2 regions of the Brevundimonas sp. GW456-12-10-14-LB3 genome follow, and region 1 is predicted to be linked to the other one. Evidence: riboswitches for the same ligand, from Rfam matches in the RefSeq annotation. Region 1 holds a riboswitch; the other holds the start of a gene.

What was found. Region 1 has a riboswitch for glycine ahead of AC07XS_RS00430 (TonB-dependent receptor domain-containing protein). Riboswitches for the same ligand answer to the same signal wherever they lie in the genome.
Region 2: it holds a riboswitch for glycine, as region 1 does, so the genes downstream of both, gcvT (glycine cleavage system aminomethyltransferase GcvT) here and AC07XS_RS00430 (TonB-dependent receptor domain-containing protein) in region 1, are expected to answer to the same signal.

Annotation. Positions count from the first base shown of each region.
Region 1 covers NZ_JBWKZJ010000001.1:78,726-90,807, reverse strand. The annotation lists gene AC07XS_RS00445 (sensor histidine kinase N-terminal domain-containing protein) at 1-556, opposite strand, end outside; gene AC07XS_RS00440 (response regulator transcription factor) at 553-1,215, opposite strand; gene AC07XS_RS00435 (ABC transporter substrate-binding protein) at 1,269-2,360, shown strand; glycine riboswitch at 2,568-2,655, shown strand; gene AC07XS_RS00430 (TonB-dependent receptor domain-containing protein) at 2,831-5,515, shown strand; gene AC07XS_RS00425 (prolyl oligopeptidase family serine peptidase) at 5,626-7,548, shown strand; gene AC07XS_RS00420 (amidohydrolase family protein) at 7,573-8,577, shown strand; gene AC07XS_RS00415 (ATP-binding protein) at 8,689-9,135, opposite strand; gene AC07XS_RS00410 (hypothetical protein) at 9,379-10,140, shown strand; gene AC07XS_RS00405 (PA3715 family protein) at 10,215-10,733, opposite strand; gene AC07XS_RS00400 (hypothetical protein) at 10,757-11,107, opposite strand; gene AC07XS_RS00395 (potassium-transporting ATPase subunit F) at 11,485-11,568, shown strand; gene kdpA (potassium-transporting ATPase subunit KdpA) at 11,587-12,082, shown strand, end outside.
Region 2 covers NZ_JBWKZJ010000041.1:1,535-13,616, reverse strand. The annotation lists gene AC07XS_RS13765 (F0F1 ATP synthase subunit A) at 1-676, shown strand, start outside; gene AC07XS_RS13760 (F0F1 ATP synthase subunit C) at 740-964, shown strand; gene AC07XS_RS13755 (F0F1 ATP synthase subunit B family protein) at 1,043-1,585, shown strand; gene AC07XS_RS13750 (F0F1 ATP synthase subunit B) at 1,585-2,100, shown strand; gene AC07XS_RS13745 (hypothetical protein) at 2,189-2,332, opposite strand; gene AC07XS_RS13740 (hypothetical protein) at 2,325-2,654, opposite strand; gene AC07XS_RS13735 (DUF6789 family protein) at 2,749-3,219, opposite strand; gene AC07XS_RS13730 (hypothetical protein) at 3,362-3,766, opposite strand; gene AC07XS_RS13725 (SDR family oxidoreductase) at 3,983-4,906, opposite strand; gene AC07XS_RS13720 (TetR family transcriptional regulator) at 4,984-5,595, shown strand; gene gcvPB (aminomethyl-transferring glycine dehydrogenase subunit GcvPB) at 5,623-7,191, opposite strand; gene gcvPA (aminomethyl-transferring glycine dehydrogenase subunit GcvPA) at 7,206-8,552, opposite strand; gene gcvH (glycine cleavage system protein GcvH) at 8,687-9,052, opposite strand; gene gcvT (glycine cleavage system aminomethyltransferase GcvT) at 9,191-10,306, opposite strand; glycine riboswitch at 10,362-10,447, opposite strand; glycine riboswitch at 10,451-10,546, opposite strand; gene AC07XS_RS13695 (class 1 fructose-bisphosphatase) at 10,704-11,675, shown strand; gene pncA (bifunctional nicotinamidase/pyrazinamidase) at 11,672-12,082, shown strand, end outside.

The sequences.
Region 1 (12,082 bases):
CCGGCCAGATCAGAAGCGCGGCCAACAGGACGAGCAGGGTGGGTGGCAGCAGCAGGCTGCGATATAGATCCAACAGGCTGGCGCGTCGCGAGTCCAGGCTCTGAGCCACCGACACGGTGACGGGGGCGGGTCTTCCTGGGATCGTCAGGGTTTGCTGGGCCATGCGAACCGGCACGCCGCGGACGGACAGGTCGGCGAAGATCGGAGCATCCGACGAGGCGTCGGGCAGGCGCGGCAACTCCTCATAGCCTGTGATCAGTCGGCCGCCCTCGCGAACACTGTAGAAGACGGCGTCCCGCTCGGGACCGTCGAGCAGGCCCAGAGTCCAGGGCGCGACATCGACAGTCACCTTGCCGTCGGCGACCGAGACCGTTTCCCGGATGGTCTGCAGCGCCCCCGCCAGGAGGCGGTCGGCCGTCTCCGCCACCACGCGGTGGGCCGTCCAAGCCCCGACCGCCAGCACCACGACGGCGAACAGGGCCAGGGGCGCGACCTGGGCGATCAGCAGACGTGTCACCAGACTGTGGGGGCGGCGCGAGCCGGGCGCCTCGCTCATGGATCGAGACGATAGCCGCGACCGCGGATATTGGTCACGGCGGGGCCGTCAGGCTGCAACTGGCGCCTCAGCCGACCGACATGGATCTCCAGGGCGTTGAGCGAGGGAGCCTCATCCTGCGGAAAGACTTCGGCCGCCAACAACTCCCGATCCACCACCTGGCCAGCGCGCGAGGCCAGAACGCGCAGGGCCGCCCATTCGCGCGGACGGAGCGACAGTTCCCGGTCATTGACCTGGGCCCGGCCGGCGTCCCAGTCGCAGACCAGTGAGCCGACGATCGCGGCGCCCGCCGCCCGACCCTGGCGTCGACGCACGATCGCTCTCAATCGGGCGATCAGTTCCGAAGGGGCGAAGGGTTTGACGAGATAGTCATCAGCGCCGAAATCCAGTCCCGCCACCCGGTCGCCCAGGGCGTCGCGCGCGGTCAGCATCAGGACGGGCGTCTGCGATCCCCGCCGTCTGAAGGCCTTCAGGACCTCGAAACCGTCGATGTCGGGAAGGCCGATGTCCAACACGGCGGCGTCGAACCGCTCCGTCGCTTCCAGATGAAGGGCTTGGTCCCCGCTGTCGGTGGAGCGGAGTTCGAAACCGACCGCCAGAAGGCTGGCCTCGAGCGAATGCCGAAGCGCCTTGTCATCCTCGACGACCAGTATTCTCATGGCGATGCGAAGGAGCGGATCATGAACGGTACAATAGCGGGAAACCCGCCCCGGTGAAGACGGATCGCCGACATCTGCTTCTCGGGCTCGCGGGGGCGGGGGTTTCGGCCTGCGCGGGCGAGCCGGACGGGGTCGCGACGGCGCCCCGCGTCCGATGGCTTGCCAGGCGCGAGGGCGGGCTGCACATCCTCACGAACACCAGCCTGATGGGGCCTGTGCTGGCGGCGTTTCAACGGCGCTGGCCCGAGATCGCGGTGCGGCTCGAGGACATCAACTCGACCCTGATCGCGAACCGAGTCCAGTCCCGCGCCGCCTCCGGACTGGAGGGGCCGGATCTGGTCTGGAGCACGGCGATGGACGTGCAGGTCAAGCTGATCAATGACGGCTACGCCCAAGTTTATCGATCGCCGCATCGGGCGGCCATGCCGGACGGCTCGGTCTGGCGAGACCAGGCGTTCGGTGTGACGGCCGAGCCCGTCGTCTTCGCCTATAATCGCAGGCGGTTGCCGTCGGAGATCGTGCCGCGCAGCCACGCCCAACTGCTCGAACGGCTGTCTACCGACGCGGACCGGTTTTTCCGCCGGGTCACCCTGTATGACGCCGAACGCAGCGGGGTGGCGCTTCTGCAACTGTCGGCCGACATCCAGATCTATCCCGACGCTTGGGCCCTGATGACTGCCCTGGGGTCTACTCATCCGCGTGCCGATACGTCCGGCCAAAGGATGATGGGCCAACTGGCTGAGGGCCGCATGGCCTTCGCCTACAATATGAACCAGTCTTACGGGGCGTCGTGGGTCGCCCGGGCGCCCGATATCGGCCTGGTTACGCCAGAGGACTATCATCTGTCCGTCTCGCGCGTGGCCTTCATACCCCGCAACGCGGCCCACCCCAACGCCGCCCGGCTTTTTCTGGATTTTCTTTTATCGCGTGAAGGGCAAAGGATCATCGCCGGCCTGGGGGTCCGCCCAGCTCGCGGCGACATTCTTACCGAGCGTCGCGCCTCTATCCCCGGCGCTCGGCCGGTCCGTGTGGGACCGGCCTTGCTCGCCAATCTCGATCAGGCGCGTCGCGAGGGGCTTCTGCAGCGTTGGCGGGCCGCCATGCAGGCGGCGGAACGGGCGCCGGACGACCCTAGGGCCCCCTAAGGCTTTCCTGTGGATAAGTCTCTTTCTTCTGAAGGCGGTGTTTCTGTCACCTCGCTTTCACCGATCCTGCGGTGACCGATAGTCGCTCGGCGACAAACGACTGACGCGCTTCAAAAGCGGCATGTAACTGCATGAATGTGAAAATAGAAGCATTATCCTTGCGAGGCGTGCCGATTTGACAGGCATTCGTTGGTCGATCTTACTCGCTTCAGCAAGGCGGGAGAGATCGGTTCCCGCCGACGCCGAAGGCGCAACCGCCCCGGAAACGCTCAGGCAAACGGACCGTCTTGCTGAAGGAACGCTGGAGAGAAGGTCGAATCCGGGGGATGCGGCCTCGCCGAAGGAGAAAGGGTCGGCGAACGGCCTGAAGCTCTCAGGCCCAATGACAGCGGGGGCGAACGGGCGCCGCAGAGCGCCGGTCGCATTGGGCAACCCTGGGGAGGGGCGTCATCGCCATGAGGAATCTCGCTTTGTCTCGTCTTAATCGCAACCTGACCTATTATTGCAGCGCCATCGCGCTGATGGCCTGCGCCACCTCTGTCCATGCCCAGGAGGCGGGCGCTCCAGAGGATGCGGCCTCGGTCGATGACATTGTCGTCACCGCCTCGCGGATCGACCGCGCCGGCTTCGAGGCGCCGACGCCGACCATCCATCTTTCCGCCGAGGATCTGTCGGTTGGCGCGCGGCCGAATATCGCCGCCGCCCTCAACGACATGCCTCAATTCCGCGCCACCACATCGGCCCAGACGACCGGCACCAACACCGGTGCGGGCAATGCGCCGGTCGATCTGCGCGGCTTGGGCATCAACCGGACCCTAGTCCTGATCGATGGGCGTCGCGTGTCCAGCGAGAACGATCTGAACGCCGTGCCGTCGGTGCTGGTCAAGAGCGTCGACGTGGTTACGGGCGGCGCATCGGCCGCCTGGGGCTCAGGCGCCGTCGCCGGCGTAGTGAACATCGGCATTGATCGCTATTTCAGCGGCGGCAAGCTGGGCGCCGAATACGGCGTGTCCTCCTACGACGACGCTGAGCAGGAACGGTTCGAAGGCGCCTGGGGCGCGGACTTCGCCGACGGGCGCGGCCACTTCGTCATCGGCGGCGAATACCTGGACAACGAAGGCGTCATCCCCAAAGCGTCGCGCCCGAATATCGGCCGATGGGCCACCGTCAACGGCGCCCTGCAGCCGGACGTCGGCTTCGCCAACGCCGCTTACGGCGGTCTGATCCTGTCGGGCGTGAACCGCGGTAAGGTGTTTAACCCGGACGGCACGCTTCGGCCTTTCGATTACGGCACCGTCAGCGGAACCAACTCGATCGGCGGCGAAGGTCCGTCCAATGACGATCTCAGCCCGTTGGTCACGCCGCAGCGCCGCTACACCGGGCTGGCCAGCGCCGTCTATGAGATCAATGACAAGCTGCGGGTCACGGCTGACGTCCGTCACTCGCGGATGTGGAACGACTATGTCTGGTTCGGCGATCACGATCGCGGCGATCTGACGATCAGCATCGACAACGCCTTCTTGTCGTCCACGATCAAGCAGCAGATGGCGGCCGCTGGCCAGACGTCCTTCACCTTCGGACGTTTCAACTCTGATCTGTCCTATTCCACGATCGATTTCGAGCGCGTCACCACCCAGGCCACTCTGGCCGTGGACGGCGAGTTCGGCGACAGCTGGCGCTGGGGCGCCTACTACAGCCACGGCGAGTTCGAGAATAATATCGATACGCCCGGTTTTCTGCTGAAGACCGAATTCGCCAATGCGGTCGATTCCGTAATCGATCCCGTGAGCGGTCGAGCCGTCTGCCGCGTGACCCTGACCAATCCCAACTCGGGCTGCGTGCCGATCAATCTCTTTGGCCTGGGCGCGCCGTCTCAGGAAGCCATCGATTATGTCACCGGCACGCCTCAGCAGCGGGCCACCACCAAGCTGGACGTCGCCGGCGTCAGCCTGCGTGGCGAGCCCTTCAGCCTGCCGGCCGGCGACGTGTCGATCGCCGTCGGCCTGGAAGCCCGCAAGGAGCAGACCGATCAGCGTATTGGCGAGCTGGACGCGGCCAAGGCCTTCAAGACGTTCAGCTTCTCGGCCATGTCCGGCGAGTTCAGCGTGAAGGAGGCCTTCGCCGAAGTCCTGGTCCCGATCGTCAAGGATCTGCCGATCCTGAACGACCTGCAGTTCAATGCTGCAGCTCGCATCTCGGACTACGACACCACGGGCTCGATCTGGTCTTGGAAGGTTGGCGCCACCAACGAGTTCTTCCCCGGCTTCCGCGGCCGTGTGACTCAGTCGCGCGATATCCGTTCGGCCAATCTTTCGGAGCTGTTCACCACCACCACCACCGGCTGGAACAACATCAATGACCCGGCCAAGAACGGGGCTTTAGTTTATACGCTGAACAACGGCGGCGGTAATCCCAACCTCCGCCCGGAGACCGCCGATACACTGACCCTGGGCGTCACCTATTCGCCGCCTTCGATCCCAGGCCTGAACCTGTCGCTGGATTATTACGACATCAAGATCGACGACGTGATCACGACGATTGCGCCGCAGGATCTGGTCAACCGCTGCTACAACGGCAACCTCGACCTCTGCTCCAAGGTCGAGCGCGACTCGGCGGGCAATCTGGTCCGCACCATGTCCACCTATGTGAACCTGGCCGAGTACCACACGGACGGGATCGACGCCGAGGCCTCCTACGCCTCCGACGCCGACCTCTGGGTTCCGGGCGCGACGGGCCGGGTGATGATGCGCTTGGTCGGCACCTGGGTGAACAGCCTGACCACGGACGACGGCGTGACCAAGATCGAATATGTCGAATCCCAGGGCTATTCTTTCGGCCTGGGCGTACCCAAGCTGCGGGTCAACGCCAGCCTCGGCTGGAAGGGCGAGGTGTTCGGTGCGAACCTGCGCGCGCGCTACATCTCGGCGGGCGACTACAACAGCACCGTCGCCATCTCGAACAACCACATCGACGCCTTCACCTATGTCGATCTAGGGCTGACGGCCGACCTGGCGCACTACGGCGCAAACGGGGTCGAGCTGTACGCCAATGCGACCAACCTGTTCGACAAGGACCCGCCGGTCGGGTCGCTCTATTCGCCGTATTACGACGTCATCGGTCGGTACGTCACGGTTGGCGCGCGGTACCGCTTCTAGTTCTGGTTCTGCGCTCCGGATCGCCGGCCCCGCTCCTCCATTGGGCCGGCGATCTCCCCTTCTGCTCCCCCATTTTTCACACGGTCTGTGCCATGATTTCCCGTCTGCCGATGGCTCTCCTGCTCGCCCTGAGCGTCGCTCCTGCGGCCCTTGCCGAGGCGCCCAAGCCCGCCGCCATCGTCGCCGACGGCCTTCCCGCCGTGCCCGACGATCTGGTCGCGGCGACCCAGCCCTATCTTCAGACGCGCCGTGCGACCTTCCTGGGCTGGAACGCCGCCGATCAGTCAATGCTGATCAAGACGCGGTTCGGCGCCACGGATCAGCTTCACGTCGTGGCTGCTCCTGACGGCGCCCGAACCCAGATCAGTTTCGAGGCCGAGCCGATCCTGGCCGGCGCCCTGTCGCCCAACGGTCAGACCCTTCTTGTCCAGAAGGACAACGGGGGCGACGAATTCTATCAACTCTACACCCTGGCCGCAGGTCGGTTGAGCCTGATTACGGACGGCAAGAGCCGCAATTGGTTCGGCGCCTGGAGTCGGGACGGCAAGCGGGTCGGCTACGCCTCATCGCGTCGCAACGGCGCGGACATGGACCTTTATGTGGTCGATCCCGCCGACCCCTCGACCGACCGTCTGGTGGCCCAGGTGTCCGGCGGCGGCTGGAACATCGCCGACTTCTCCAGGGACGGGACCAAGGCCCTGGTCCTGAACCGGATGTCGATCAACAGGGCCGTTGTCTATGAGCTGGACCTCGCCTCGGGCCGGATGACGCCGCTGACCGACCCCGTCGCGCAGGTCTCCTATGTCGATCCTCAGTACGGGCCCGACGGCGCCGTCTGGGCGACCTCGAACAAGGATTCCGACTTCCTGCGTCTGGGGCGGATCGTGCGGAACGGCTTTGTGCCGGTCAGCACAGAAGCCCGCTGGGATGTCAGCGACTACGCCGTCGCTCCGGACGGCGACTTCATCGCCTATGCGGTCAACGAGGCTGGGATATCGCGGCTGAAGGTTATGGATGTCGCGACCGGCGCCGTCCGGGTCGTCACAGGTCTGCCGGAAGGCGTCATCCCCTACAGCATCGGCCCGGCCATCGACATCGCCCCATGGGGCGCGATCGGTCTCAGCCTGTCGTCCGCGCGCGTCTCCGGCGACGCCTTCTCCGTCGATCCGACCACCCTGGCCGTCACCCAATGGACCCATAGCGAGACGGGCGGTCTGGACCCTGCTGTCAACGTCGAGCCGCAACTGGTCGAGGTGAGGAGCTTCGACGGCGAGACGGTGTCCGGCTTCCTCTACCGGCCCGACCCCGCCGAATTCCCCGGCAAGCGGCCGCTGATTGTCGATATCCACGGCGGTCCTGAAGGCCAGACGCGCCCCGATTTCCTGGGCGCGCAGAACTATCTGTTAAACGAGATGGGCGTGGCCCTTTTCTTCCCGAACGTGCGCGGCTCGTCCGGCTTCGGCACCCGGTTCGTCAATCTGGACAACGGCCCGTTCCAGCGCGAGAATTCGGTCAAGGACATCGGCGCTTTCCTGGACGCGCTCGAGGTCGATCCCACCCTTGACGCCTCGCGCTTCGCCGTCACCGGCGTCTCCTACGGCGGCTACATGTGCTACGCCGCCGCCGTGCATTACAGCGACCGGCTGAAGGGGGCGAACTGCTATGTCGCCATCTCCAACTTTGTCACCTTCCTAGAAAACACCCAGTCGTATCGCCGCGACCTGAGACGGGTGGAATACGGCGACGAACGGGATCCGGCTCAGCGCGCCCAGCTTCACGCCATCTCCCCCCTGACCAGCGTCGACAAGATCACCATTCCGCTTCTGGTCGCCACCGGTGGAAACGATCCCCGCGTCCCGGCCTCCGAAGCCGACCAGATCGTTAGCGCGGTCCGCAGCCGCGGAGGCACGGCCTGGCACCTGCTGGCCCAGAACGAGGGCCACGGCTTCCACAAGAAGGAGAACGAGGACTACTATTTCTGGACCAGCCTTCTGTTCTGGAAACAGACCCTGCTGGGCGAGGCGGCGCGCTAGGCGACACGGTTCCAGTCACGCTCCATGTTCTTCAAACGCCTTGTCGCGGCGGGCGCGGCCCTCGTCGTGCTCGCTGCGGCGCCCGCCACGTCCCAGACCCGTCCTCCGGTTCGTACCGACCATCATGTCCATGTCCACGCCCCGGCCATTCGGGAGATTCTGACGGCCTATTGCGACAGTCCGGGGCGGATCAGCGCCTGTGATCCAGCCTTCGTCAAACCACTGACGGCCAAAGATCTTCTGGCGGATATGGACCAGACGGGCGTCCAGACGGCTTGGATCATGTCCACGGCCTATCTGGCCGAGAGCCCGATGATGGTTCCGCCGCTGGCCGACGCGGCCGACCGCGTCCATGTCGCCAACGCCTTCACCGTGGCCATCGCGGCCGCACATCCCGAGCGGCTGGTCGCCTTCATCTCGGTCAATCCGCTGGCGCCCGAGGCTCTGGCCGAAATCGAAGCGTGGAAAGGCGAGCCTTTTGCAAAGGGATTGAAGCTGCATCTGACCAACTCGGGCGTCGATCTTCGCGATCCCGGTCAGGTTCGCCGTCTTGCCGCCGTCTTCGACGCCGCCTCGGACGCCGGCCTGACCATCATGATCCACATGCGAACCCGCGCCTCCGACTATGGCGCCCAGGATGTGCGCGTCTTCGTCGAACAGGTTCTGCCTCATGCACGCGGCGTCCCGGTTGTCATCGCCCATTCGGGCGGCTGGGGCGGACTGGATGCGAACACTTGGGACGCGCTGGAGGCCTTCCGGCAGTCGCTGGCGACGGATCACAAGCGTTTTCCAAACCTCTATTTCGACCTAGCCCAGGTCTTCGACGCCGACACGCCGCCCGGAGATCGCGAAAGGCTGGTCGATCTGATGCGACGGATCGGCGTCGATCGGTTCGTACCAGGATCCGACTGGCCGTTCTCGGGCCCTCTGGACGCCTATCTGAACGACGCCATGGCCTTGTTGCCGCTGACTTCAGACGAGGCCGAAGCGTTACGGCTGAGGCAGGTCGAGCTAAAAACTGGGGCATAATCTCCGGGCGGCGTGCGAACCAGGTGGGCAGGGGCGCCCGCAGCCGAACTGAAAGTCCGGGGTTCAGCGGGACCAGGTCCAGCGTTCCGCCGATCCGGGCCGCGCGGCGGCTCATGTCGGGCAGGCTCTTGCCGCCATCCCGCAGCCTTGGGGCAGGTCCATGCCGTCGTCCGAGACCGATATGACGACGGCCTCGGACTCGCTCTCAAGGCGGATGTCCACGCGAGACGCCTGGGCGTGTTTGACCGCGTTGGTGATCGCCTCCTGAAGAATACGGTAGATGTTGATCCTGGCCTCCGGACTGAAACCCTCGACGGGCGCGCCCGGCGCGGCGGTCCAGGTCAGTTCGATACCCACCAGACGCAGGCGGGGCGCCATGCGCTCATGGAAAATGGCGATGGCGACCTCCAGCGAGTCATCCACGCCATTCATCGAGTCGATGATCAGCCGCAGATCGTCGATGGCGATCCGCACGCCCTGGCGCAGGGTTTCGACATCGGGCGCGCCGCCTCTCAACTGGGCCAGCGAGACCAGATGGCCGCCGACTCCGTCGTGCATGTCGGCACCCGGCGCTGGCGCTCCTCATTGATGGCGATCATTCGCTCCTGCTCTCTGAGGCGCAGTTAGGTGGAGCGGATCTCGGCCTCCTTGAGCTGCACCTGTTCCGCCAGACGTTCGCGCGCCATGGTGGCGCCTCGGCCGGAGCAACCGGCCCTCACAAGGTGTTCGTGTTGGACGACGGTTGAGGGGCGCGCTGTGGAGCGCAACTCAAAGTTTACGTTCTGAGGCCACACCGCCGCCATGACAGGCAAGAACTCCGACTATTCGATAGACGCCTTGTGCCGCGCCAACCGGACCTCCGCTCCGGAGGGACGGTTTGAGACTGTGTTGAAATGGATGACGGTGATCGGTGTCGGGGCGCTGATCGTCACGATACTGGGTGGGCTTCTCGCCCTGAACGCGGCGACGATCAGAGCGTGGCTCAAGCCGGTCGTTGCCGGAGCCTTCCTGCTGGGGCTCGGTCTCGTGGGCCTAAGCTGGGTCTTCAGCTTCGGCGTCCTTGTCCGGGAACTTCATGCGAGATCACAGGGGCGGTTCCAGCGCAGCCACGATTTGGCGGCTTCCTTTGCCGGGGAGGTAGCGGATCAGTTCTCGAAGGACGAGATCACAAGTCGGCTGAAATCCGTGCGTCTCGAGTTGAAGCTCAACGCGCGCACCCCGGACAAGCTACCGATCGCCGTTGGTCTCATCGCGACGAGCGCGGCCGCCGTACGGTTCATCGTCTCTCCGGAGGGAGAGCTTGCGGTCGGAGCGGCCGCCAATCTCAAGTCCGCCGTGGAGGGGGGCGATCCGGCCGGGGCCCTCGGCGCGCTCGCCACCGGCCTCGCCCCGGAGCTGGCCATTATCGGGTTCGGCGTCCTGCTCGGCAGCTACATCGTGCGGGGGATGATCCACACGGATCACGAACGCCTCCTCAGAACGGAGAGCCTTCTGGAAAGGGCCGAGGCGATCGCCCGTTCGCCCAAGAAGCCCGTCGCCGTCCCATCAGGCCCAGCGACATGACGCGGGAGAGATGACCTGTCGTGGCGCACCAGCGACATCAAGATCGCCGTTCGCGTCGCCTTATGACCAGATGGCTAGCGTCGCTGGATCAGGCGGGGAACGTCATAGCGCTTGCCGTCAAATGAAAGGCGGATCGTGCGAGGCGCGACCGCTTGGTCGGTCGTGCTGCACTCACCGTTCTTGGCCTCCCTAGACGTGCTCTGAGTGATCCGCTCCAGCACCGAAATATCCTGCCCCTTCTGGCCCGGGACCATTCGAAGGATCCGCTCGGTCACAACAGTCTCGCCGGCGCAGGACAGATCCCATTGCCCTTGACTGCGTTCGACGATCAGGTCGTCTAAGACTAACGCGAGGGCCGCGCCCCGTGGCTCGTAGAGGGACAGCGTGGTTTCCTTGAACGGGTTAGGGCGCGAACTGCCGACCCATTCGCGTCTCACGCCAAACGCCAGTCGATCTGGCCCGAGGCTGTATGGCGCAGTGTCGAAAGAAATTCGGGAAAGCCGGACAGCGTCGTCGTCCATGGCGTGGGGAATGCGGAGCCGATGGCGCGGCGTGCCGGTTGGCTCGTCGACGACGAGCACATCAAAGATCACCCAGCGTCGAATCCACGCCAACCTCAGCAATAAGCGGGATGGCGACCAGAAGCAGTCCTGGCCTTCCCCGCCGGCGAAGACAGAAGGGCGTGAGGGTTTATCGACGAGGGCGAGGGCAGGGTGAGCGTGCGATTTCCAGTTTTCATAGTGCGCTCGCCGTCCGCGACCGCATTGGGGTAGGCTTGACGAACGATCGCCCCGATGTCCCCGCATTCCTGATCCTGTGCACGCGCGAGCGTCGGCAAGCACAGCGCCAACATCAGCGTCGCCAGACTCCATCCGCCGACCGTCCGCATGGTCTCTCCCTTCACAGCTTTTGACAGCCGCTGAACTATGGTCTGTTGCCGATAGACATTGAGCATCGTTTTCGTCACGGAAGTTCCCGGTCAATGGGAAGTCGGGGCCTTGGCTTGGGGCAAGTGGATCGATCCGTAGGGGACGCCGTCCATCCTGGCAAAGGCGACCAATTCTCCTACGGATCGACGACGGAGACTCCCAATGGGAAGCCACGACGCGCTTCTTCGTCCAGGCGATAGGCCTAGTAGGCGACCGGCCGATAGATCCAGGTTTTTATGAATCCTTTAGGCGAAGGGCTGGGAGTCACATCGCGCCATTATGCGTCTTGATGGTCCTGTCCCGCTCGAACTTTGAGCGAGGAGGCCGACATGGCCGATGTGATCTTTCTGGCGATCGGGGCAGGGGCGTTCGCCGTCTTCGCCCTGCTGGCCACAGCGTTGAAGCGGGTGTGACGATGATCGCCATGCTCTGGGGGGCGGGGGCGCTTGTCGTCGCCGTTTACATGGTCGCGGCGCTGCTGCGGCCCGAGCGGTTCTGAGGAACCGGGACGGATTTCATGAACATTCAAGGATGGGGCGAGATCGCCGTGACCCTTGGGCTGGCCGTCATGCTCGGCTGGCCCATCGGCATTTATATGTCGCGCGTCTGGAACGGCGAGCGGACCTGGCTGGACCCGATGTTGAAGCCGGTCGAGGCCGTCTTTTACGGCGCGGCGGGCGTCGATCCGAAACGCAGCCAAGGCTGGCTGGCATATGCCGGCGCCCTGCTGGCCTTCAACCTGGCGGGCTTTGTGCTGCTGTACGCCATCCTGCGTCTGCAGGGCTTGCTGCCGCTGAACCCGCAGGGGTTTGCGGGCGTGTCGCCGCACCTGGCCTTCAACACCGCCGTCAGCTTTGTCACCAACACCAACTGGCAGAGCTATGGCGGGGAGGCGACGATGTCGACCTTCAGCCAAATGGTCGGGCTGACGGTACAGAACTTCGTGTCGGCTGCGACCGGGGCGACCATAGCGGCGGCCCTGGCGCGGGCCTTCGTCGCCCATCGCGGCGAGG
Region 2 (12,082 bases), on a different contig from region 1:
GACGGTCGCCTTCGTGGCCATTGTCCTGTTCCTGCAACTGGTCACCTCGAGCGCCAAGGTGGTGCCGGGACGGTTGCAGACGGCCGGCGAAAGCCTGTTCGACATGATCGACGGGGTGACGGATTCGATCATCGGCCACGACGGCCGCAAATATTTCCCGTTCGTCTTCAGCCTGTTCCTCCTGGTGCTGGTGATGAACCTGTTGGGCATGTTCCTCAGCTTCACCGCGACGTCGCAGCTGGCGGTTACGGTCACCTTCGCCGCCCTGACCATCCTGCTGGTCATCGGTGTGGGCTTCCTGAAGAACGGCCTGGGCTTCTTCAAACTGTTCTGGCCGGCCAGCGCGCCTCTGGTGCTGCGCCCCGTCGTCGGCGCGATCGAGTTCCTGTCCTTCCTGCTGCGTCCCGTGACCCTGGCTCTTCGTCTGTTCGGCAACATGCTGGGCGGCCACGTCGCGCTGAAGATCTTCGCCGGCTTCGTCGTGGCCCTGGGCGCCGGCGCCTTCGTCGGCGAGGGCTTGGGCCTGTGGGGCCTGCCGATCGCCGCCCTGTCGATGACCATGGTCGTCGCCCTGACCGCCCTCGAATTCCTCGTCGCCTTCCTGCAGGCGTTCGTGTTCGCCGTTCTGGCCAGCATCTATCTCAATGATGTGGTCAACCTGGGTGAAGGCCACTAAGGCCCGGCCCAGTTCGAGAACTCCCTCCTTCCAACCCACCTGACTGAAACAAGGATACTCACCATGGAAGCTGAAGCCGCCAAGTACATCGGCGCCGGCCTGGCCACCCTCGGCATGATCGGCTCGGCCATCGGCGTGGGCAACATCTTCGCCAACTTCCTGAACGGCGCCCTGCGCAATCCGTCGGCCGCCGCCTCGCAAGTCGGCAACCTGTTCGTGGGCGCGGCTCTGGCCGAAGCCCTGGGCATCCTGGCCTTCGTGCTGGGCATCCTGATCCTGAACTCCTGATCTATCCGGGGTTTAGGGCGGCGGCGGCTTCTCGCTGAGGCCGTCGCCGCCTTTCTGCTTTTCGGACGAACGGACACCATGGCCGCACCCACTTCTCACGACACCCACGCGACCACCGAGGCCGAAGGCCACGGCGGCGGCGGACTGCCCCAGTTCGAGACCCAGCACTGGGCCGGGCAGATGGGCTATCTGCTGGTCCTGTTCTTCCTGCTCTATTTCCTGATCGCCAAGGTCTTCGCGCCGCGCCTGCGCCGCGTCATGGATGAACGTCGCGAGACCATCTCCGGCGCCGTCGCCACCGCGCGTCAGGTCCAGGCCGAGGCCGCCGAGCAGGCCGCCCTGGCCCAGGCCGACCTGGCCAAGGCCCGCGCCGACGCCCGCGCCACCGCCGCCGCCGCCAAGGCGCGCGTGACGGAAGAAGCCAACGCCCGCCAGGCTGCTGAAGAAGCCGTGGTCAATGCCCGCATCGCCGAAGCCGAGGCCGCCATCGCCAAGACCCGCGACGCCGCCATGGGCAATGTCTCGACCATCGCCTCCGACGCCGCCGGCGCCATGGTGGAGCGCCTGACCGGCCAGGCCGCGACCAAGGCCGAACTCGACCTCGCCAAGGGAGCCGCCTGATGAACCTGATCTTTGAACCGGGCATCTGGGACCTGTCGAATCCCGAGATCTGGGTCGGCGTCGGCCTGCTGATCTTCTTCGGTATTCTGATCGCCGTCGGCGTGCCCAAGATGGTCGCCGCCCAGCTGGACGCCAAGGGCGCCAAGATCCAGGCCGACCTGGACGAGGCCGCCCGTCTGCGCGCCGAGGCCGAAGCCCTGCTGGCCCAAATCCGCAAGGAGAAGGCCGAGGCAGAGGCCCAGGCCGCTGATATGATGGCCCAGGCGGAAGCCGACGCCCGTCGTCTGGAAGTCGAATCCAAGGCCAAGCTGGAAGAGACGCTGGAGCGTCGCCAGAAGATGGCCGAGGCCCGCATCGCCCAGGCCGAGGCCCAGGCGTCCGCCGAGGTCAAGGCCGCCGCCGCCGACCTGGCCGCCAAGGCCGCGGAACAGATCCTGGCCGCCCGCCTCGCCGGCGGCGCCAAGGATCCGCTGCTGGACGCCGCCATCGCCCAGATCGGCGACCGCCTGAACTGACGACCTCAAGTCTGACCGGGTCTCAACGCCCGTCCTTCGGCCGAAATCGCTCTGGCGGTTTCGGCCGAAGTCGTTTTGGGGCGGCCCCTCAGCGCCCGATGACGCCGCTGACCGTCAGAACCACAGCGATCATCACCAGGATGAAGACGATGACCCCGCCCATGATGCGGAAGGGCGGGCCGCTTTCACTGCGGCGGCTGAAGCCGTCCGGATCGCGGTCGGGTTCAGTCATCGGTCTGCATCGGCTGCGGGGGCGGCGTCGAGGTGGTGGAGCCGTTCAGGGGCGTGCCGTCGCCGCGCACGGCCGACTGGCCGCGCAGGGCCGGATTGTCGCCGGGCGCCACGGCGGGCGCGCTGGGCGGGACGGCGCCGCCGGGCGGCGGCACGACGGCCGGTTGGACCACGGCCGTCTCGCTGTCGCTGGCGGCCTGAGGATTTCGCCAGATCACCTCAGCGACGAGGTAATAGGCGATCAGGGCCAGGACCACGCCGCCGACCAGCAGAGGCTCCCAGCGGATGCGCCCTCGGCGCGTCGGATCTTCCTTGCGGTTCATCGCAGGGGAAGCCGTCGGCCCACCGTCCGGTTCGTCTGTGTAGGAAGCCGGACGCAGGGACGGCCTGGAGACCAGGCCGTCCGGCCCGCCGAGATCAGTGGGCCGTGGCGCCGCCGATCACATGGGGCGTCTGGCGCTTGTCGCGCGCGACCAGCCGGGCATAGACATTGCCCAGGACGATCCCGAACACGGCATGGGTGACCAGAAGCCAGGCGATGGTGCCGAAGCCCGAGCCGGCGTTGAAGGTGCGGTAGTCGCCGACCATGAAGACGCCGGCCATCATCACCACCCAGGCGCCGACCGCAAAGACGATGCCCTTGGTCTCGGGCGTGTCGGTGGGCAGTCGCGGGCAGAGGTAGGCGAACAGGGGACCCAGGATCAGCACCCCGGTCACCGCATGAAGAATCCAGCCCACGGCCAGGGCGTCGGGCATGCCGATCAGGGCGGCGATGACGCTCTGGAACGGGTCGAACCAGTTCAGGAACAGATTGGGTATTTCCAGCAGGGACACGGCGAACGTGGCGGCGAAACCGGCGATCAGACCTTTTTGTAAGCGTGACATCATGACCTTAGCGCCTCCCAACGCTTTTCTGGTTCTCTGATAACGCTGGGACAGAATACGCCTGACTCGGACGGTCGGCGTTCACGTTGCCGTGGTTAGCGAACGCAGCAACGCAGGCGCGAAATGATCGCTGATGCGCGCACGGTCAGCGGAACAGTTTGCGGATGTAGCGGCGAAGGCCCTTGCGCAGACGGATCAGGCCGCGCCGCCGCCGGGTCAGGATCACCTTTTCGGCGCGCAAGGCCTGTTGCCAGAAAACCGGCGCGAACTCCGGCTTTTTCCGCATCAGCCGCCGGAAGGGATAGACCCATTTCGGCCGGGCGTACTGGGCGCGGATGAACTGTCGCTTGGCCCAGAAGGAGCTCTTCAGGATCAGCATCAGGCCGACCGCGATCACCGGGACGCCGCCGGGGCCGGGCAGGGGGGCGATCAGAATGCCAAGCAGGACCACGAACAGCCCGCCCGCCATCAGGGCCCAACGCTTCAGCACCCGCAGCTTGCGGCTGCGAGGCGAGGCGGAGGACAGGACGAGAGCGGGTGCGGAGATCACGAGGGCGCCGGGAGGGAGGAGGACTGACTGAGGTGTGACAACGGTCGCCACGCCCACCCGATCCCAAGCCGGGAAGGGAAAGAGCGACCGTGGCGAGGTTGTCACATAACCCCTTAAGATCCGGTTCGATGGCCGATCCGTGGCTTTCCTATGAAGCTTTGGTCATGAAGCCGGATTGTCGCAGTCTGTGTCCCACAGGACGCGGCTAGGCCTTGGTCAGCCGTAGTGGACGCCGGTCATGCGTTCGGACTCGGACCACAGGGCGCGGGCGGTTTCGACATCCAGCGCCTGGGGCTTGATGAGGGCGCGGCCGGGCGCACCCCGCATCTCCTGCCAGCCCTGAGGGCCGTAATAGGCGCCGGGTTCGGTCTGGGGCAGGGTCGCCGCCATCAGGATCGGCAAGGCGCCGTCGGCCGCCGAATGGCTGGCCACGCGCGCCAGAAGGCGGCTGACCAAGGCGAAAAGTCCGGGCGGGCTGCCGGCGTGGCCGTTGGCGATCAGATCCGTCCGGGCGAAACCGGGATGGGCGGCCACGCTGGTCAGGCCCCAATCTTCGCGATCGCTGCGGCGCTGAAGCTCCAGGGCGAACATCAACATCGCCAGTTTGGACTGCTGATAGATGGGCCAGGGCCGGTAACCGGAGCGATAGTTCAGATCGCTGAGCTGAATCCGACCGCCGCGATGGGCGACGCTGGACAACTGCACCACTCGCGCCTGAGCCGCCGTCAGCAGTGGCAGGAGCCGGCCGGTCAGGGCGAAGTGGGATAGATAGTTGGTTCCGAACTGCATCTCGAAACCATCGATGGTCGTTCGGCGACGGGGCACGGCCATGACGCCCGCATTGTTGATCAGAATGTCGACCGGCCGACCCGCCGCCAGGAGGGCCTCGGCGAAGGCGGCGACAGAGCTGAGGTCCGCCAGGTCCAGCCGTTCGAACCGCACGAGGGCCTCAGGGTGGCGACTGCGGATCAGCCGTTCCGCCTGATCGCCCTTGTCCGGATTGCGCGCGGCCAGAACGATCTCGGCGCCCTTTCCAGCCAGAACGAGCGCCGCCTCCAAGCCGATGCCGCCGGTCGCCCCGGTGATGATGACCAGCTTGCCGCTCTGGTCGGGAATATCGGCTGTCGTCCATTGGGTCATTGCGGCTATCCTGGGGTGAACTGAATTTCCGAAGGGCTCCGGCTTGCATATCTGCATCCGGTGCAAATATGCAAGAAGTGCAAGAAAAAGTTTTTCCTGGCGAGCAGGGTCTGCGTGCGCGGAAGCGGCTGGAAACCCACGCCCGCATTCAGGCCGAAGGCCTGCGGCTGTTCATCGAAAAGGGATTTGACGGCGCCACCCTGGACGAGGTGGCGGCGGCGGCGGGCGTATCGCGCCGCACCCTGCTGAACTATTTCGGCTCCAAGGAAGAGATCGTCTTTTCCCTCAAGGCCCAGATCCCTGAGATGATCGCCCAGGCGGTGGCGGCCCGGCCGTGCGACGAACCGCTGCTCGATATGGTGGAGGGGGGGCTGGCCGATGTCGCCGCGCGCTTCCAGACGCCGGACATGCTGGACCTGACGCGGCTGATCCATCAGACGCCCGCCCTTCAGGCCGGTGATCACGCAAAGTATGAAGGGGTGGAGCGGCTGCTGGCCCAGACCCTGGCCGAGCGGAAGGGATTGGCCCCGGACGACGTCGCCTGTCGCGTCGCGGCGGCGATCGGCGTCAGCATCATGAAACTGGCCGGCGAGGCCTGGCTGGCCCATCCGGACGAAGGGCCTGAACGGTTCGGCCGCGAAGCCTTCGCCGTCCTGAGACGCATGGCGGGCCAGCGTCCGCCGCCCTGATCCAGGACGGCGGACGCCGAGAGCGGCTTAGGCCGCCTGGTTCGAGCCTTCCGGGGCCGTCCAGCGCAGCACCGGCGAGCGGGCGGCGCGGGTTTCGTCCAGACGACGCAGGGGGGCGTGGAAGGGGGCGCCCTTGAAGCGGTCGACGTCGCCGGCCTTGGCCGCCTGGGCCAGCAGGCGCATGGCCTCGATGAAGCGATCCAGCTCGGCCTTGGACTCGGTCTCGGTCGGCTCGATCAGCATGGCCCCGTGAACGACCAGCGGGAAATACATGGTCATCGGGTGGAAGCCCTCGTCGATCATCGCCTTGGCGAAGTCGAGCGTGGTGATGTCCGTGCCCTTCAGCCATTCGTCGTCGAACAGGGCCTCGTGCATGCAGGGGCCGTCGGGGAAGGCCGCGCTCATCAGGTCCGACAGGCGGGCCTTGATGTAGTTGGCGTTCAGCACCGCATCCTCTGCCACCTGACGCAGGCCGTCGGCGCCGTGGCTCATCATGTAGGATAGGGCGCGCACATACATGCCCATCTGCCCCTGGAAGGCGCACAGGCGACCGAAGGCCTGTTCGGCCTCGTCTTCCTCACGCTCGATCAGGCGATAGCCGTTATCGTCATGCACCACCCAGGGCGCCGGGGCGAAGGGCGCCAGGGCGTCGGACAGCACCACCGGCCCCGCGCCCGGCCCGCCGCCGCCGTGCGGCGTCGAGAAGGTCTTGTGCAGGTTGATGTGCATGGCGTCCACGCCCAGATCGCCCGGACGAACCCGGCCGACGATGGCGTTGAAGTTGGCGCCGTCGCAGTAGAAATAGGCGCCCGCCTCGTGGGTCAGGCGGCTGATTTCCAGAATGTCGCGCTCGAACAGGCCGCAGGTGTTGGGGTTGGTCACCATGATGGCGGCGACGTCGTCGCCCAGCTTGGCGGCCAGGTCGGCGACGTCCACGCGGCCGTCCTCGGTCTGGGCCACCTCGACGACGGTATAGCCGACGAAGGCGGCCGTCGCCGGATTGGTGCCGTGGGCGCTGGTGGGCACCAGCACCTTGCGGCGCTTCTCATGCTGGCCCGAGGCCTCGTGCGCGGCGCGGATGGCCATCAGGCCGCACAGTTCGCCGTGCGCTCCCGCTTTCGGAGATAGCGCGACGGCGGGCATGCCGGTCAGGGTCTTCAGCCAATGGGCCAGCGTATCCATCAGCTCCAGCGCGCCCTGAACCGTCGACATCGGCTGCAGGGGGTGGATGTCCGAAAAACCGGCCAGACGCGCCATCTTCTCGTTCAGGCGCGGGTTGTGCTTCATCGTGCACGAGCCCAGCGGATAGATGGCCAGGTCGATGGCGTGGTTCTTCTGCGACAGGCGCACATAGTGGCGCATGGCCTCGGGCTCCGACAGGCCGGGCAGGCCGATCGGATCCTTGCGGACCAGGTCGCCCAGGTCCGACGCATCGGTCTTCGGTTCGGGCAGGTCGACCCCGGTCTTGCCCCAGCCTTCGCCTTCGAAGATCAGCGGCTCGTTCTGCAACAGGCCGCGCCCGCCGGTCAGGGTGGCGGGCTTGGTCTGTACCTGGTTCGGGGCGGTCGGGCGGCCGACGGTGTTCATGGTGCTCATGGTCTTGTCTCCGCTCAGGCCGCCAGCACCTTGGCGAGGGCGGTCGCCAGGAGCTTGATGTCGGCGTCAAGGGTGGTTTCGGTCGCAGCGACCAGCAGGACGTCGTCCATGCCGGCGTCGGGGGCCAGGCGGCTGTAGGGCACGCCGGCCAGGACGTGATGGGCGGCCAACTGATCCACGACCTCGGCCGCGTTCTTGGGCAGGCGCACCGCGAACTCGTTGAAGAAGCGGTCGGTCAGGATTTCGACGCCCGGAACGGCGGCCAGGGCGTCGCGCGTGGCGAGGGCCTTCTCGTGGTTCAGCAGGGCCAGTTTGCGCAGGCCCGTCTCGCCCAGCAGGCTCATGTGGATGGTGAAGGCCAGGGTGCAGAGGCCGGAATTCGTACAGATGTTCGACGTCGCCTTGTCGCGGCGGATATGCTGCTCCCGCGTCGACAGGGTCAGGACGAAACCGCGCTCGCCGTCGGCGTCCACCGTCTCGCCGGTCAGGCGGCCGGGCATCTGGCGGATCAGCTTCTCGCGCGTGGCGAACAGGCCGACATAGGGACCGCCGAAGTTCAGTGCGTTGCCGATCGACTGGCCCTCGGCGGCGACGATGTCCGCGCCCATCTCGCCGGGCGACTTCAGCAGGCCCATAGACACGGCTTCCGTCACCACGACGATCAGCAGGGCGCCGGCTGCATGGGCGGCCTCGGCGATCTTCGTGACATCCGTTGCGGCGCCGAAGACGTTCGGGGTCTGAACCACGACGCAGGCGGTGTCGGGACCGATCTGGTCGATCACGGCGGCCTCGGCGTCGACGGCGGGAGCCAGGACTTGCGTCTCGACGCCGACGGCGTGGACCACGGTCTCGGTCGCCTTGACGTAGTGGGGGTGCACCCCGCCCGAGATCACCGCCTTGTTGCGGCGGGTCACGCGGGTCGCCATCAGCACGCCCTCGGCCATGGCGGTCGAACCGTCATAAAGCGAGGCGTTGGCCACCGGCATGCCGGTCAGGTTCGCGACCTGGGTCTGGAACTCGTACAGATACTGCAGAGTCCCCTGGGCGATTTCCGGCTGGTAGGGGGTGTAGCTGGTCAGGAACTCCGACCGCTGGATGATATGATCCACCGTCGCCGGGACATGGTGCTTGTAGGCCCCTGCGCCGCAGAAGAAGGGGACGGCGCCGGCTGTGGCGTTCTTGGCGGCCATGGCGGACAGGGCGCGCTCGACCTCCAACTCGCCCGCCACCCGCGGCAGGTTCACAGGCCCGTCCAGCCGCGCCGCTTCGGGCACGTCCACGAACAGGTCGTCGATCGATTTGGCGCCGATGGCGGCGAGCATCGCCGTGCGGTCGTCGGGCGTCAGGGGGAGGTAACGCATTGCCGGTTTCCTTCACCCGTCATCCTCGGGCCTGACCCGAGGATCGGATGTTGTGCGGCTCGTGCGTCTAGGCTTCGCACGAGTGGTTGATCCTCCGGCCCTCGGGTCAAGCCCGAGGGTGACGGAGTTTGAGATTAGAGGGTGGCGAGGAAGGCGTCGTAGGCGGCCTGGTCCATCAGGGCGTCCAGTTCCGAGGCGTCCGACACCTTGATCTTGGCGAACCAGCCGTCCGCTTCCGGGGCCGAGTTGACGGTTTCCGGAGCGGTCGACAGGGCGTCATTGGCCTCGACCACTTCGCCCGAGACGGGGGCGTAGACGTCGGACGCCGCCTTGACGCTCTCGACCACGGCGAAGCTGGCGCCCTTGGCGACAGTCTTGCCGACTTCCGGCACTTCCACGAACACCACGTCGCCGAGGGCGTCGGCGGCGTGTTTCGAGATGCCCACGGTGGCGATGTCGCCGTCCAGGCTGACCCACTCGTGATCCTTGGTGAATTTCATTTCTCTTCTCCATCTCCCACCCCGTCATCCTCGGGCTTGACCCGAGGATCGGAGGCGGATCGTTCTCTGTGTTGATCCCGACGCAATGCGGCGGATAATCCGGCCCTCGGGTCAAGCCCGAGGGTGACGGGGTGAATGTTACGCCTTCGGCTTCCGGTAATAGCGTTGCGCCACGAAGGGCATGGCGACGACCTCGGCGGCGGCGGGCTTGCCGCGTACGATGACCTTCAACTCCGTGCCCAGGGCGGCATGGGCCGGCGGCACGAAGCCCATGGCGATGTTCTTGCCCAGGGTGGGGGAGGGGCCGCCCGAGGTGACCTTGCCGATGATGTTCCCATCGGCGTCGGCGATCTCGGCGCCTTCGCGGGCCGGGGCGCCTTCCTTGACGATCAGGCCGACGCGGACGCGCGAAGGACCGGCGGACAGTTCTTTCAGGATGCGGTCGGCGCCGGCGAAATCGGCCCGTTCCTTCCTCGACTTCGACAGGGCGAAGGTCAGGGCGCCTTCGACCGGGCTGGTGGTCGGGTCGATGTCGTGGCCGTGCAGCGGCAGGCCCGCCTCCAGGCGCAGGCTGTCCCGGGCGCCCAGGCCGATCGGCTTGACGCGGGCGTCTTCCAGGATCGTGTTCCAGATGCGCTCGGCCTGGTCCGCCGGGACCGAAATCTCATAGCCGTCTTCGCCCGTGTAGCCCGAACGCGAGACATAGCAGTCGACGCCGAACAGCATCAGACGCGCGCATTCCATAAAGCCCATTTCCGCCAGCACCGGCTCATGCGCCTTCATGACCTCGGCGGCTTCCGGCCCCTGGATGGCGATCAGGGCGCGGTCGTCCAGAACCGTCAGCTTGGCGTCGCCTTCCAGGTTCGCGGACCAGAAGGCGAAATCCTCGTCCTTGTTGCCGGCGTTGACGACGACGAACAGGCCGTCGTGATCCGGGCGGCCGGCCATCAGGTCGTCGATGATCCCTCCGTCCTTGTTCAGCAGCAGGGAATATTTCTGCTTGCCGGCCTTCAGGATTTCATAGTCGCCGGGCACGAACCGTTCGAACTGGGCGGTGGCGTCGGCGCCGGTGATCTTGCACTGGCCCATGTGGGACACGTCGAACAGGCCGGCGTGTTCGCGGGTCCAGCGGTGCTCGGCCAGGACGCCCTCATACTGGACCGGCATGTCATAGCCGCCGAAGCCCACCATCCGGGCCCCCAGGGCGCGGTGCGCGGCGTTCAGGGGCGTGGTCTTCAGGGTCTGATCGGTCATGGTTCAGGCTTTCACGGTCGCGTGTTGTGGCGGAGCTCCGCCGTCCTCGCGCCCCCGCTGTCCTGAAGCCTGAGAGATTCCGGCGACCAAATCATGTCGCCTTGCTCCGTCGGCGCGCCCGTGAAGAGCGGCTTTCCAGCGTCCGTATGCTTCGCGGTCCGTTTGCCTGAGCGTTTCCGGGGCGGTTGCGCCTTCGGCGTCGACCCGCCGAGGCGCGCCGATCTCTCCCGCGAGAGCAATCGACCTAAGCCACCGACTCCGGCCGCAAGTCAAGCGCAGGCGTGTTTTGACGCCGCCTTGTCGCACTTCCTGACGTCCGGCGTCGGCTCGCCCTTGCTCTCCCTGCGTCCGCCCGCCAAGAACGGAGCGTCCCTCTCCGCCGCTCCGGACCGATCCCATGACCGCCGACCGCACCCGCCTCGACGCCCACATCGCCGCCCTGGAGGTTCCGGAAGGGCTGAAGACGGTCCTGACGGTCGCCGCCGCCACCTGCGCCGACATCAGCACTCTGGTCGCCGGCGGCGCCCTGGCCGGGGCCTTGGGCGCCTCGGGCCAGATCAATGTTCAGGACGAGGAGCAGAAGAAGCTCGACGTCATGACCAACGACATGCTGACCGACGCCCTCCTGGCCTGTCCCGCCGTCGCCGGCGTCGCCTCGGAGGAGATGGACGAGGTTCAGCCGGCGGCCAATTCCACCGGCCAATATCTGGTCCTGTTCGATCCGCTGGACGGCTCGTCCAACATCGACATCAACGCCATGGTGGGGACCATCGTCTCGGTGCTGAAGTCTGCGACGCCTTCGCCGACCGAGGCCGACTTCATGCAGCCCGGCCGCAATCAGGTCGCCGCCCTCTACGCCCTGTACGGCCCCCAGACCATGCTGGTCCTGACTACGGGCGCAGGGGTCAAGGGCTTCACCCTGTCGAACGACGGCGACTGGATCCTGACCCACGACGACATCGCCATCTCCCTGGACACCAAGGAGTTCGCCATCAACATGTCGAACCTGCGCCACTGGGCCGAGCCGGTGCAGCGTTATGTCGACGGCGTGCTGAAGGGCGCGGACGGCCCCCGGGGCAAGAATTTCAACATGCGCTGGGTCGCCGCCATGGTCGCCGATGTCCACCGCATCCTGATGCGCGGCGGTGTCTTCCTGTACCCCTGGGACAAGCGGGAGCCGAACAAGCCCGGCAAGCTGCGCCTGATGTACGAGGGGAATCCCATGGCCTTCCTGGTTGAACAGGCCGGGGGCAAGGCGACGACGGACGGGGTTCAATCGATCCTCGACATCCAGCCCGAGCATCTGCACCAGCGCATCCCCGTCGCCCTGGGCTCGGCCAACGAGATCGACGCCTACGCGAGCGCATGATGAAGATCGGTCCGACTGACGCCCTCCTGGTCATCGACCCTCAGAACGACTTCTGCGAGGGCGGCCGTCTCGCGGTTGAGGGCGGGGCGGGGATCATGCCGCTGATCAACCGGCTGGCCGAACGGTTCGACCGGGTGGTCCTGACCCAGGACTGGCACACCCCGGACCAGATTTCGTTCGCCTCCAACCACCCCGGCGCGTCCCCCTTCACCGAGATCGAGGTCGCCTACGGCCGCCAGATGCTGTGGCCCGACCACTGTATCCAGGGCTCGCCCGGCGCCGACTTCCACCCCGATGCGGCGCCCACGGTGCAAAAGGCCCTGGCCGTGATCCGCAAGGGCTATAACCCCGCAGTGGATTCCTATTCCGGCTTCTTCGAGAACGACCATCGCACCCCGACGGGCCTG